Regions from separate parts of the Paenibacillus sp. NPDC057934 genome, predicted to be linked through region 2. Evidence: riboswitches for the same ligand, from Rfam matches in the RefSeq annotation. Region 2 holds a riboswitch; the other holds the start of a gene.
What was found. A riboswitch is a leader RNA that binds a small molecule or an ion and turns the genes downstream of it on or off. The one in region 2 is predicted to bind FMN.
Positions count from the first base shown of each region.

Region 1: another riboswitch for FMN. It lies ahead of ribD (bifunctional diaminohydroxyphosphoribosylaminopyrimidine deaminase/5-amino-6-(5-phosphoribosylamino)uracil reductase RibD); the one in region 2 lies ahead of ACFVRY_RS14845 (DMT family transporter).

Region 1 is NZ_JBHVPB010000002.1:1,150-6,910, forward strand. It holds gene ACFVRY_RS04490 (YwaF family protein) at 1-248, opposite strand, end outside; gene mscL (large conductance mechanosensitive channel protein MscL) at 493-885, shown strand; FMN riboswitch at 1,078-1,237, shown strand; gene ribD (bifunctional diaminohydroxyphosphoribosylaminopyrimidine deaminase/5-amino-6-(5-phosphoribosylamino)uracil reductase RibD) at 1,477-2,577, shown strand; gene ACFVRY_RS04505 (riboflavin synthase) at 2,597-3,268, shown strand; gene ACFVRY_RS04510 (bifunctional 3,4-dihydroxy-2-butanone-4-phosphate synthase/GTP cyclohydrolase II) at 3,311-4,564, shown strand; gene ribH (6,7-dimethyl-8-ribityllumazine synthase) at 4,711-5,178, shown strand; gene ACFVRY_RS04520 (segregation and condensation protein A) at 5,313-5,761, shown strand, end outside.
Region 2 is NZ_JBHVPB010000005.1:506,238-511,998, reverse strand. It holds gene ACFVRY_RS14860 (stage V sporulation protein AB) at 523-948, opposite strand; gene ACFVRY_RS14855 (stage V sporulation protein AA) at 945-1,610, opposite strand; gene ACFVRY_RS14850 (hypothetical protein) at 1,669-1,920, shown strand; gene ACFVRY_RS14845 (DMT family transporter) at 1,880-2,833, opposite strand; FMN riboswitch at 2,963-3,112, opposite strand; gene ACFVRY_RS14840 (PstS family phosphate ABC transporter substrate-binding protein) at 3,314-4,342, shown strand; gene ACFVRY_RS14835 (metal ABC transporter permease) at 4,384-5,259, opposite strand; gene ACFVRY_RS14830 (metal ABC transporter permease) at 5,259-5,761, opposite strand, start outside.

The sequences.
Region 1 (5,761 bases), on a different contig from region 2:
GAGGCGTCCGTTCTCCAGATTCCCTGTGAAATGTACCACCACTGAAGTCCAGCCTCCGAGGAGAGTAGAATAATGGCCAGCAGCAGACGAACGGACAGGCGCAGCCGACTCCGGGTGCGAAGAGCAAATCTGCCTCCGTACAGCAGCAGGCAAATAACGAGCACCGACGCCAGAGCCATCCAATGTGAGGCAGAAAACATGGAGAAGTCGGCATCGCGGCTGCGTCCAAAGAAAGAGGAATAACTCATAGGCAGCTCCTTGAGACGAAGTTTTTTTCTAGAAAGAAAAGTCTATTATAGTTTCATCATAGCCGATGTATGGGAGGTGGTGGAAGAGGAATGTGCAAATATTCTCATTTTCGGTCAGATATAGGAGCTAGTTCTGTTACAAGAGTTACAGCAGTAAGCGGACAGTTTCTGAAAATTCTTTGGTGTGTCGGCAAAGGTGATGCTATAATATTTTAAAATTCCAAGCTTTGGGGAGGGTTTAGAAATGTGGAAAGAATTTAAAAGCTTTGCCCTGAAAGGAAATGTGCTCGATCTTGCGGTCGCTGTCATTATCGGTGCAGCATTCGGGAAGATTGTCTCCTCCTTGGTGGAAGACATCATTATGCCTATTATCGGATTGATAATTGGTGGCATCAATCTAAGTGACCTGACCTTTACCTATGGGAATGCTGTTTTGAAATACGGAGTGTTCCTGCAGACCGTGGTGGATTTCTTCATTATTGCATTCTCGATCTTTATGGCTATTAAGCTGGCCAGCAAGTTCAAGAAGAAGGAAGCGGTTAAGGCGGAGGTTGCCGAGACCCCGGAACCGGCTCCGGAGGTGGAGCTGCTCACGGAAATTCGCGATTTGCTGAAGCAGCAGGAACGCGGTGTGTAAGTTCACTTACATAGGACAAGCGTCGAGAGTAACTCCTCGGCGCTTGTTTTTTGTTACTGTAAGGCGTCTTGATAATAAAAAGTTGTAAAGTTACGAAAAATAAGCTAATGTACAATTTATACTTGCTTTTTGCAGGGGTAAGTGTTAATTTTGTTGTAAGCAACAGCTTGATACTTCAAAATGAATAAGGTATCAATCCTTCAGGGCAGGGTGAAATTCCCTACCGGCGGTGATGTTGCTGCAAGTTAATCTTGCAGTGCTTAGTCCGCTACCCGGACCGTGCTACAGCGCGGACGGTGGACCCGGTGCAATTCCGGGACCGACAGTATAGTCTGGATGGAAGAAGGAGAGATTGGCGTTTGTCCGTTAATGGGCAGGCGTACTGAAGTGTACTTTAATATCATGTGCGTTATTTCACAATTCCGTTGTTTTTATAACGGCTATTTGCGCACAGTTTTATTGAAACTCTCAGTAAACTAACTCTCAACAACCCATCTAGTCTCCTCCTGGAGTCTGAGATGGGTTTTTTAGTTATGAGGCAGCGGATGCTGCATACAAGAAGTACGACTTACAGATCGGAGGACAGATGAAATGAATATCATGAATGACGAGTTTTACATGTCGCTTGCCCTGGACATGGCAGAACGCGCTCAAGGACAGACTGGAATCAATCCTGTTGTAGGCTGTGTTGTGGTGAAGGACGGGGCCATGATTGGGCTGGGTACGCATCTGCAACGCGGGACAGGCCACGCTGAGGTGCATGCACTGAATATGGCGGCCGGGAAAGCCGCGGGAAGCACTGCTTATGTTACGCTGGAGCCTTGCAGTCACTATGGCATTACGCCACCTTGCAGCCAGCGTCTAATCGACGAAGGCGTGGCACGGGTGGTGGTGGCTTGTGAAGACCCTAACCCGCAGGTAGCAGGACGGGGTGTTCAAATGCTGCGTGATCAGGGCATTGAAGTAGAAGTGGGATTGCTGCGCGAGCGAGCGCTTCGGTTGAATGAGAAGTTTATCAAGTATATTTTGACCAAACAACCCTTTGTCACTTTGAAAAGTGCCAGTACGCTGGACGGTAACCTTGCTACGAAAACAGGCGACAGCAAATGGATCTCTGGTGAGGCCGCACGGGAAATTGTACATACCTTGCGCCATCGCCACCAGGGCATTATGGTCGGGGTCAATACCGTGATCGCTGATAACCCGTCACTCACGACGCGGATGGCGGTTCCTGGCTTCAATCCGGTGCGGATCATTATTGACTCGGCTTTGCGAATTCCGCTGGACGCTGCAGTCGTTAGCGACGGGTTGGCTCCAACGATTATCGTGACTACAGGCTCGGCGGATGCCGCGAAGAAGGCTGTGCTGCAGGCAGCTGGCGTGCAGATTGTGGTCTGCGGCACAGGCCCACGTGTGGATCTATCGGCGGCTATGGTAGCTCTTGGCGAGATGGAGATTGGTTCCATTCTGCTGGAGGGCGGAGGCACACTGAACGGTGCGATGCTGGAGAGTGGTTTGGTAGATCGGGTAATGCTGTTCTTTGCTCCTAAGATTGTGGGCGGTGGTGCAGAAGCCAAAGGAACCTTCGTGTTCCCAGGTGTGGAGAAGATGGCCGAAGCCATTACGCTAGAAGGATTGGAAGTAGAAGTGCTCGGGGATAATGTCTGTATCAGCGGTACTCCGGTACGCTAACGCCTGAGGAGGGATAGTGATGTTCACAGGTTTAATCGAGGAAGTGGGCGTTCTGCGCAGCCTCTCCACTGGCGGTGAAATGATGGTGCTGAATATTGGCGCCTCCGTGATTATGGATGATCTGAAGATTGGCGATAGTATCGCGGTTAACGGGGTTTGCCTTACAGCAACCTCGCTGGGCGACAATTATTTTACGGCTGATGTGATGCCGCAGACTTTCCGGAACAGCAATTTGAAGGAGCTGCGAATCGGCAGCAAGGTCAATCTGGAACGGGCGATGGCAGCCGGGGGGCGGTTTGGCGGTCATATCGTGCAGGGTCACGTAGATGGCACCGGCACCTTCAAAAGCATCAAGCGGGACCAGAACGCAGTGGTGTTCGAGATTGCAGCAGACCGCAAGTCGCTGTACAAATACATCATTCCAAAGGGCTCTATCACGATTGATGGCATCAGTCTGACAGTAGTCACGGCAGGAACATCATCATTCACTGTGTCGGTTATCCCGCACACCTTGGGCGAGACGGTGCTTGGGCATAAACGGGCGGGAGATAGCGTGAACATCGAATGTGATGTGCTCGGCAAGTATGTGGACCATCTGTTGCGTTACGGATCTGCGGGACGAGAAGAGGAAGCAGAGGATATCAGCTCCGGCATAAGTCACGATTTCCTGGCAGCTAACGGATTTATTTAATACAAGATGAAGTGATTGCGAAACGATGAGGAGGATAGAATCATGAGCGAACAATCGAAACAGGAAGTAGTCCTGGATTCCATAGAATCAGCGATTTATGATTTGATGCGCGGTAAAGTGGTCATTGTTGTGGATGACGAGGACCGTGAGAATGAAGGAGACTTTATCGCCCTAGCGGAACGCGCGACCCCCGAAGTGATCAATTTCATGATTACCGAAGGACGCGGACTGGTGTGCCTGCCGATTACGGCGGAGCGGGCAGAAGAGCTGGATCTCAAGCCGATGGTCAGCCAAAATACGGATTTCCACGGTACGGCCTTTACGGTCTCAATCGACCATAAAGATACGACTACTGGCATTTCCGCAGCGGAGCGCTCCATGACGGTCAAAGCGATCATGGACCCCGATGCGAAGCCGTCCGATTTCCGCAGACCGGGTCATATGTTCCCACTTATTGCCAAAAAAGGTGGTGTGTTGCGCCGCTCGGGACACACTGAGGCTGCTGTTGATCTGGCCCAGATGAGCGGTGCATATCCGGCTGGTGTGATCTGCGAGATCATTAAGGAAGACGGCACTATGGCTCGTCTGCCGGATCTCATTGAGATTGCCCGCAAGCATGATCTGAGACTGATTAGCATCAAGGATCTTATTCACTACCGGAATGAGAAGGAGAAGCTGGTTACCCGTGAGGTGGCGGTGCGCATGCCAACCGATTTCGGTGAGTTCCAGACGATTGCTTACTCCAATGTAGTGGATGACAAGGAGCATATTGCACTGGTTAAAGGCGATATCTCCGGCGACGAGCCGGTGTTGGTACGTGTCCATTCCGAATGTTTGACCGGGGATGTCTTCCATTCCCACCGCTGCGATTGCGGCCCGCAATTCGAAGCTGCGTTGCGTCAGATTGATGCTGCCGGCAGAGGTGTCTTGCTCTACATGCGTCAGGAAGGCAGGGGTATTGGGCTGATCAATAAGCTGAAAGCCTACAAGCTGCAGGAAGAAGGACTCGACACCGTTGACGCCAACCTGAAGCTCGGCTTTCCGGCAGACCTTCGGGATTACGGCATCGGTGCCCAGATCCTGAAGGATCTCGGTTTACAACGAATCAAGCTGCTTACCAACAACCCACGCAAGATTAAGGGGCTGGAGGGGTATGGCTTGGAGATTGTGGAGCGTGTACCGATTCAGATGCCGGAGAATGAGGATAACACAAACTACCTGCACACGAAGCAGGCTAAACTTGGACATCTGCTGTCTTTTGACGACATTGAACAGAACGAGACCACTAAAGCTTAAACCGTTGATAGATGAATCAAATAAAGCAACAGGAATGATTGAAAGAATGAAGCGAACCTTATGATGTCAGCGGAAGTTTGTTCTAATTACCAAAACTCGTTAAATATAATTTCCAATAACTTACTAATGAAGGGTTGATGAATAATATGCCGAATTATTTTGAGGGACATTTAGTATCCGAAGGGTTAAGATATGGAGTTGTTGTAGGACGTTTTAATGAATTCATTACCAGTAAACTGCTGTCCGGCGCACTAGATGCCTTCAAGCGTCATGGCGTGGGTGATGACGAAGTGGATGTAGCCTGGGTTCCCGGGGTGTTCGAAATTCCACTGATTGCGCAAAAAATGGCCGAAAGCGGCAAATATGATGCTGTGATTACGCTAGGTACAGTAATTCGCGGCTCTACAACACACTACGATTATGTGTGCAATGAAGTGGCTAAGGGTGTGGCGGCGATCAACCTCAAGACAGGCGTACCGACCATCTTCGGCGTAGTAACGACCGAAAATATCGAGCAGGCCATTGAGCGCTCCGGAACCAAAGCAGGCAACAAGGGCTGGGATGCTGCGACGGCAGCCATTGAAATGGCGAATCTGAACAAACTACTCAAATAACACCTATTGACGAATCTACTAAAATCGTGCTTATTTATATGTATAAGAAGAAAGCATGAATGATATGAATCTTTCTACTTGTGTAGCGTCCTTGCGGCGCTGCACTTTACTTTTTTTTGGCGGGAGGAAGCCGCGTGACTGTATTGTACAAGCTGGAATCGTTTGAGGGTCCGCTGGATCTGCTCTTGCATTTGATTGATAAGGCGGAAATCGACATCCAGGACATTCCGGTCAGCGAGATCACCGAACAGTACATGGAATACCTGCAGACCATGCAGGAGCTTGAACTGGACATTACCAGCGAATTTCTCGTTATGGCAGCCACCTTGTTATCTATTAAAAGCAAGCTGCTGCTGCCGAAGCCTCCGGTCATCGAAATCGATGACTTTGAATATTACGAGGATGATGATCTTGATCCACGGGCCGAACTCGTACAGCGGCTGGTGGAATACCGCAAGTTCAAGAGTATTGCGGTCCAATTGATGGATATGGAAAGCGAGCGGAGCTTGATCTTCACGAAGGAGCCGGAAGATCTGGGGCCTTTCGTTCCGACCCAGCAAGATCATCCGCTTAAGGGATTACA
Region 2 (5,761 bases):
TCAGCGCTAGTTGAGCCCTTCCCCCTGGTGCTCCCGCTAGTTGATCCGTCTCTAGTTGCACTTTCTCCCCTAGTACTACCGCTTGTTGTTCCGCCGCTAGTAGCACCTTCGTCTCTGGCACTACTACCGCTATCCGATCCGCCCTCAGTAGCTCCTACGCCTCCTGTGCTACCACTTGTTGATCCGTCTCCAGTAGCTCCTTCGCTTCTGGTGCTGCCATTGGTTGATTCGTCTCCAGTTGCACTTTCTCCCCTAGCGCTGTCACTGATTGATCCGTCACCTGCAGCACCTTCTCCTGCGAGGCTACTTGTAGCATTGCTTGCTTCTCCTGCCTCTGTAGTTTCTTCAGAGTTCCTCTCCTCGGTACCCAACTCCCCGGAAGCCTCAAGCTCCTGATTCCTACTTTTCACATCATCTCCCGACGAAATCTTCGTTCCTTCTTTGGATTCTGATTTTTTTACTGGCTCGCTTTTCTCTATAGAATCCCCGCTGTGAATATATTTGTTCATTCCATACCCTCCTTTACTTTAAATACACAAACCAGTCAAACAATGAGCCCATGACCTTACCAGCAGTCATTGCCATCAACAGCCCGAACAGGCGATGAACCATTTGCAGACGTTTCGCCAGAATGGGGAGCACATTCAATACTTCAGTTAATGCGGCGGCTAACATGCCGATGAAGATACCGTCAAACAAGCCCACGGCTATTTCTACCAATGGACCCGAGGTTATTTTCCAGTTCCAGAAATCACTGACGGTACCCAGCAGCGACCCTGCGACCATCGCTCCTTCATACCAGTGCACTTTATCGTAAGAAGAGGTCAGTTGAGCCAGGCGGGGGATGATGTCCAGCACAACGAAGAGAGCAATGACGCCACCGCCGACGGCGATCCCTCCCGCAATGCCCAGCAATAGATTAATTCCTAACGATATCGGTGCTGTCATTGCCCCCCACCCTCCGTGTTCTCGGGTATAACGGCTTCACGCCGCTTCATTTTTGCGTACTCCTCGTTAACCACATATTGGTCAATATTTTTCTGGTACAGGAACATCTCGACTTCCAGCGGGGTTGGCTCCTCATTCCATTTTTTCTTGAATAAATGGTTGAAGAAGATCACCATCCCCAGCCCAATGCCCACGGAATAGGCAATCTGGAACAGATAAGGATGCTCATCCTTATGCCCGGTCAGCATCTCTACAATGCGGATCTGCACCTCCTGCATGCTTACATCCGCATGAAAGTTCATAATCGTCAGTGCTGAACCGAAGAACAACAACAACCACACAAGCACGAACAGCGCCGTTGACGGAGGCCGCGACTCCACCGGTCCTATAATCTGTACAATCGTCCTGCCTTCGCCGATGAGCTGGATTTCTACGCCTGGCAGAATCTCGTGAATTCGCGGAATTACCATTAGCAGATCAATCAGAATCAAGTTGCCATCACTTTGCTTGGGTTGAATCAACATTAGAGAGTACAGCGCGTCCTCCCACTCCGGGGCCGTAATGAGATTGGCAATATCCCGGAGCATCACCCCCTGACCTTTGGGAACTGACACCCGGTTTTTGAGCTGTATGAAGATGGTGGCCGCCGAATGGTGTGTCATCCGTATTCCTCCTAAAGGGGATCTGGAGTTGCCTAAGGTGGGCTAGACTCCATAGGGGTTGAAGAAAAGAATAAGGGTAGTATGGGAGAAAAGGCTGAATTTTACTCTTGCAATGGGAATTGGAGGTTTTCACGTAGCGACATTCTGCTTTGAGGCATATAAAAAAGCACCTGTTTCCCTGGATCATCCAGTGGAACAGGTGCTTTTAAACGAATCTGAGCCCTGGGGTATGTCCCCTCAGGCGTACAATGCTACTGAAACAAAATATGTTATCCGGGGCTTTGCTGCCTGGACTGTTGGTTTGAGATGAAGAACAGCGCGGTCCAGATCAGTGCAAACCCGATAATTTGCGGAAGAGTGACCAGTTGGTTGAATACCACCCAGTTAATGACGACACCCGTCATTGGAAAGCTAAGCTCGGCTAGTGTCGCAAAAGAAGCCTTGGTTGTGCTAAGTCCCTTGTAATACAATAGCATACTTAGTAGTCCCGGCAGTAGCGCCTGCAGCAGCAGATTGATAGCCACAGCAGAGGTAGCTCCAAGCCCCCCTTGGAATTGCCAAGGCGCGCGTTCAAACGCCGTAACGACGAACAATAAAGGCAGGGCCAAGATGAAACGCAGCGACGTTACCGTCTCATATTTCATAGAGCCCAGTAGATAGCGGCCCATTACAGTGGACCCTCCCCACAGCGCAGCTGCTCCCAGCGCCATGACACTACTGATGCTAATAAAATTGTTCACATGACCGAATGGAATGCTCCAGCCGAAGGTAAGCAAATACGTTCCGGCCAAGGCTACGATCATCAGGGGGGCAAAATGCTTCGGCAACCTCTCCTTGAGGAGGAGGGCCGCAAGCCCGATAGCGAACAATGGCTGCAGCTTCTGCAGCAGCAGTACAGCATTGAGATCCCCACTGGACAATGCCATGGTGAACAGAATCGTAGCAACTGCTGAACCACCCCAGGAGACGATCAGCAGTGCTCCCGCCTGGCGGAAGCGGATAGCTTTCAATTCGGCGCGGTGGCGCCAGAGAACCGGAAAAGCGGCTACAAACAGCACGATATGCTCCAGCAATACAATTTGCAAAGAGGTCAACGACTTGAGCAGGATGATGCGAAACAGCGGGTCCACGCCCCAGAGCGCCGCTCCCATGACAACCAGCCAAAAACCGCTCCGCAGACGCGCCGGGCGCACTACGGATGATGAAGCAGATACATTACTCATCTTACATTCTCCTTGTCGATACAATCCCTCGATTAAGAGACCAAAAACCCCCGATTTGCCTTAGAACAGGCAATACTCGGGGGTATTATCAATAAAAGCGTACAGGAAACAGGCCCCGCGCCTTTATCTTATGATCCTCTCCCATCCGGACTTTACCGTCGGCTCTGGAATTGCACCAGATCAGTCGCCTCTCCTGCTAACAGGTGGAAACGAGTCGCGGGCTTTGTTCACTCTGAACATTACCGCCGGTTAGGAATTTCACCTACCCCGAGAATCTTGTATTCCGTTATTATTTTCACAACCAACAATAAACCTTCTGTCGCCATTCGTCCAGCCTTTTATGAAAATATTCATATTTCTTTCATACAACAAAAGCAATTTCGTCTCTGAGAGCGAGAGATTTCCCACTACATATATGGGATATTTAAGTTATAATTCCTCAAATTCTATGCGCCGCTTCTGATCACTGTCACTGTCTTCTTGGCCATCTACTCTGTCATCACGATATTCCAAATATTGAAGCGGCGGACTAGGCACATCGTACTGCTCTCATTCACCGGGCTCTGCCTACTATCTACTGCTGGCTTTGAGCTTAGTAAAGTGTATGTGAACAGCTTTGGCGAGATCAATGAGCAAGAGGTCAACCTGGCAGAATACGCCCCTTGTACCCTCAATACCAAAGCTGCTGCACTCACTGAACCTACGACCTTTACCATTCGTGAAAATCTTCCGCGTCTTGACGGCGCCACAGCTCTTTATCCGCTATATGCATCTGCATCCTTTGCCCAGGCTGTGTATCCTTCAGGCGAGTACCAGCCTTATGGTGCAGACAGCGTAATCACCTGTTCAACAACTCCAGAAGCCTATAAACACTTGCTTGAAGGCGAGGTCGATATAATCTTTGCCGCGGCCCCATCACAGTCTCAGCAGGAAGAAGCACAGCGAAAAGGCGTGCAGCTTAAGCTGACGCCGATTGGCCGGGAGGCCTTCGTATTCTTCGTGAACCGGCGCAATGCGGTCAAGGGGCTTACCATTACACAGATCCAGGAAATCTACTCGGGAAAAACCACTAACTGGAAAGAGGTAGGAGGCAGCAATGACCGGATTCGGGCCTTCCAGCGCCCTGAAGACAGCGGCAGCCAGACCATGCTTCAGAAGGTCATGGGGCACACACCGCTTATGACCCCTCCGAAAAAAGATGTTGCCGACCTCATGAGCGGTATCATCAGCTGGACCGCAAACTACCGTAATTTCCGGAATGCGCTGGGCTACAGCTTCCTGTTCTACGCCTCAGAGCTGAACCATGACGGAGAAATTGCATTACTGGAGATCAATGGGGTACGGCCGGAGAGGACGACGATCCGTAGGGGTGAATATCCTTTTGCCACCGCGTTTTATGCCGTCACTGCCGGCAGCAGCAACCCTAACATCGAGCCGTTTCTCGACTGGATCACCTCACCGCAGGGACAAGAACTGGTGGAGAAGACTGGTTATACTTCTTTGAAATGAGATCTGTTGGGTATTCCCATACGCTTGGAACATCCATTGGCTTATTCTGCTGCCACTGTAGGTGACAGTAGCTTTGAAAGCAGTCCATGCTTCGGGGAAGCCAGGAAACTGATCATGAACAGCACCCCGGTAGCGAAAGCCATCGAACCTGATATCGACGTATCGAGCCAGGCTGCGGTATAGTATCCTGCCACTGCAGCCAGGACACCAAAGCCCCCACTGAGCACAAACATCAAAGACAAGCGGTCTGTCCAAAGATAAGCTGAAGCTGCTGGAGTGATCAGCATGGCGACGACCATGATCGCCCCTACCGCATCAAACGCTGCCACTGTAGTAATAGACAGCAACGACATGAATGCGTAGTGCATAACGACAACCGGAATCCCGATGCTTGCAGCCAAGGCAGGATCAAAGGATGTGATTTTCCATTCTTTATAGAATCCAATCACTGCCGCTAGAACTACCAACAATACAATGGATAGGATGAATGTGGCCTCGGGAATGTCGCCGATCCATGGCAAATGCACCGTCGTCCAAGGTACAAAAGTGATTTCGCCCATCAAAGCATGCTTCACGTCCAAATGCGCATTACCCACCTTCGTAGCGATCAAGATCACTCCCACCGCAAACAAGGTTGTGAACACCACCCCAATCGACGCCTCACCCTGTACTCCGCGCGACTGCAGCCACTGGATTAATATCGAAGTCAATAATCCTGCCACGACAGCACCGATCAGCATGTGATACCCGCTAAGTTCACGGGTGACCAAAAAAGCAACAACAATACCCAGGAGCACGGTATGACTGATGGCATCCGCCATCATCGCCATTCTGCGCAAAATCAACAGGACGCCGATTGTGCCACATGACAGACCTACCAGAGATGCGGTAAGCAAAATCCAGCCTGTATAGCTCATCAGTATCCCCCCTCCTTCACGACTGTTCTCTCTCTCTCGGCCGGAGCCGACAATTCACTCTTTATTCTGCTTCGCTGCTGCAGGCGGACAATCACTAGACCTTTCTGGGCACCGAACAGCAAAGAAATTACGAAGAAGGCCGCAGATGAAACAACGATGAACGGACCCGTAGGCCATCCTTTACCCATCGTACTTATCACCGTTCCAATGACACCTGATCCTCCCCCGATAAGGGCTGCACCGATCAGCATCCATTTAAAGGAATGCGTCCAGTACCGTGCGCTCACCGCTGGAATAATTAATAAGGCTGACATGAGGATAACCCCGACAGCTTGAATCCCGATGACTATTACCAGTACCAGCACACCTGAATAGAGACTGTTCATCAACCGGACTGACAAACCAAGACCTTTGGCAAAAGCAGGGTCGAACAGAAACAGCTTCCATTCCTTGAACCCCAGCCAGACGATGGAGATGACCACCAGGCCCAGCGCACTCATAG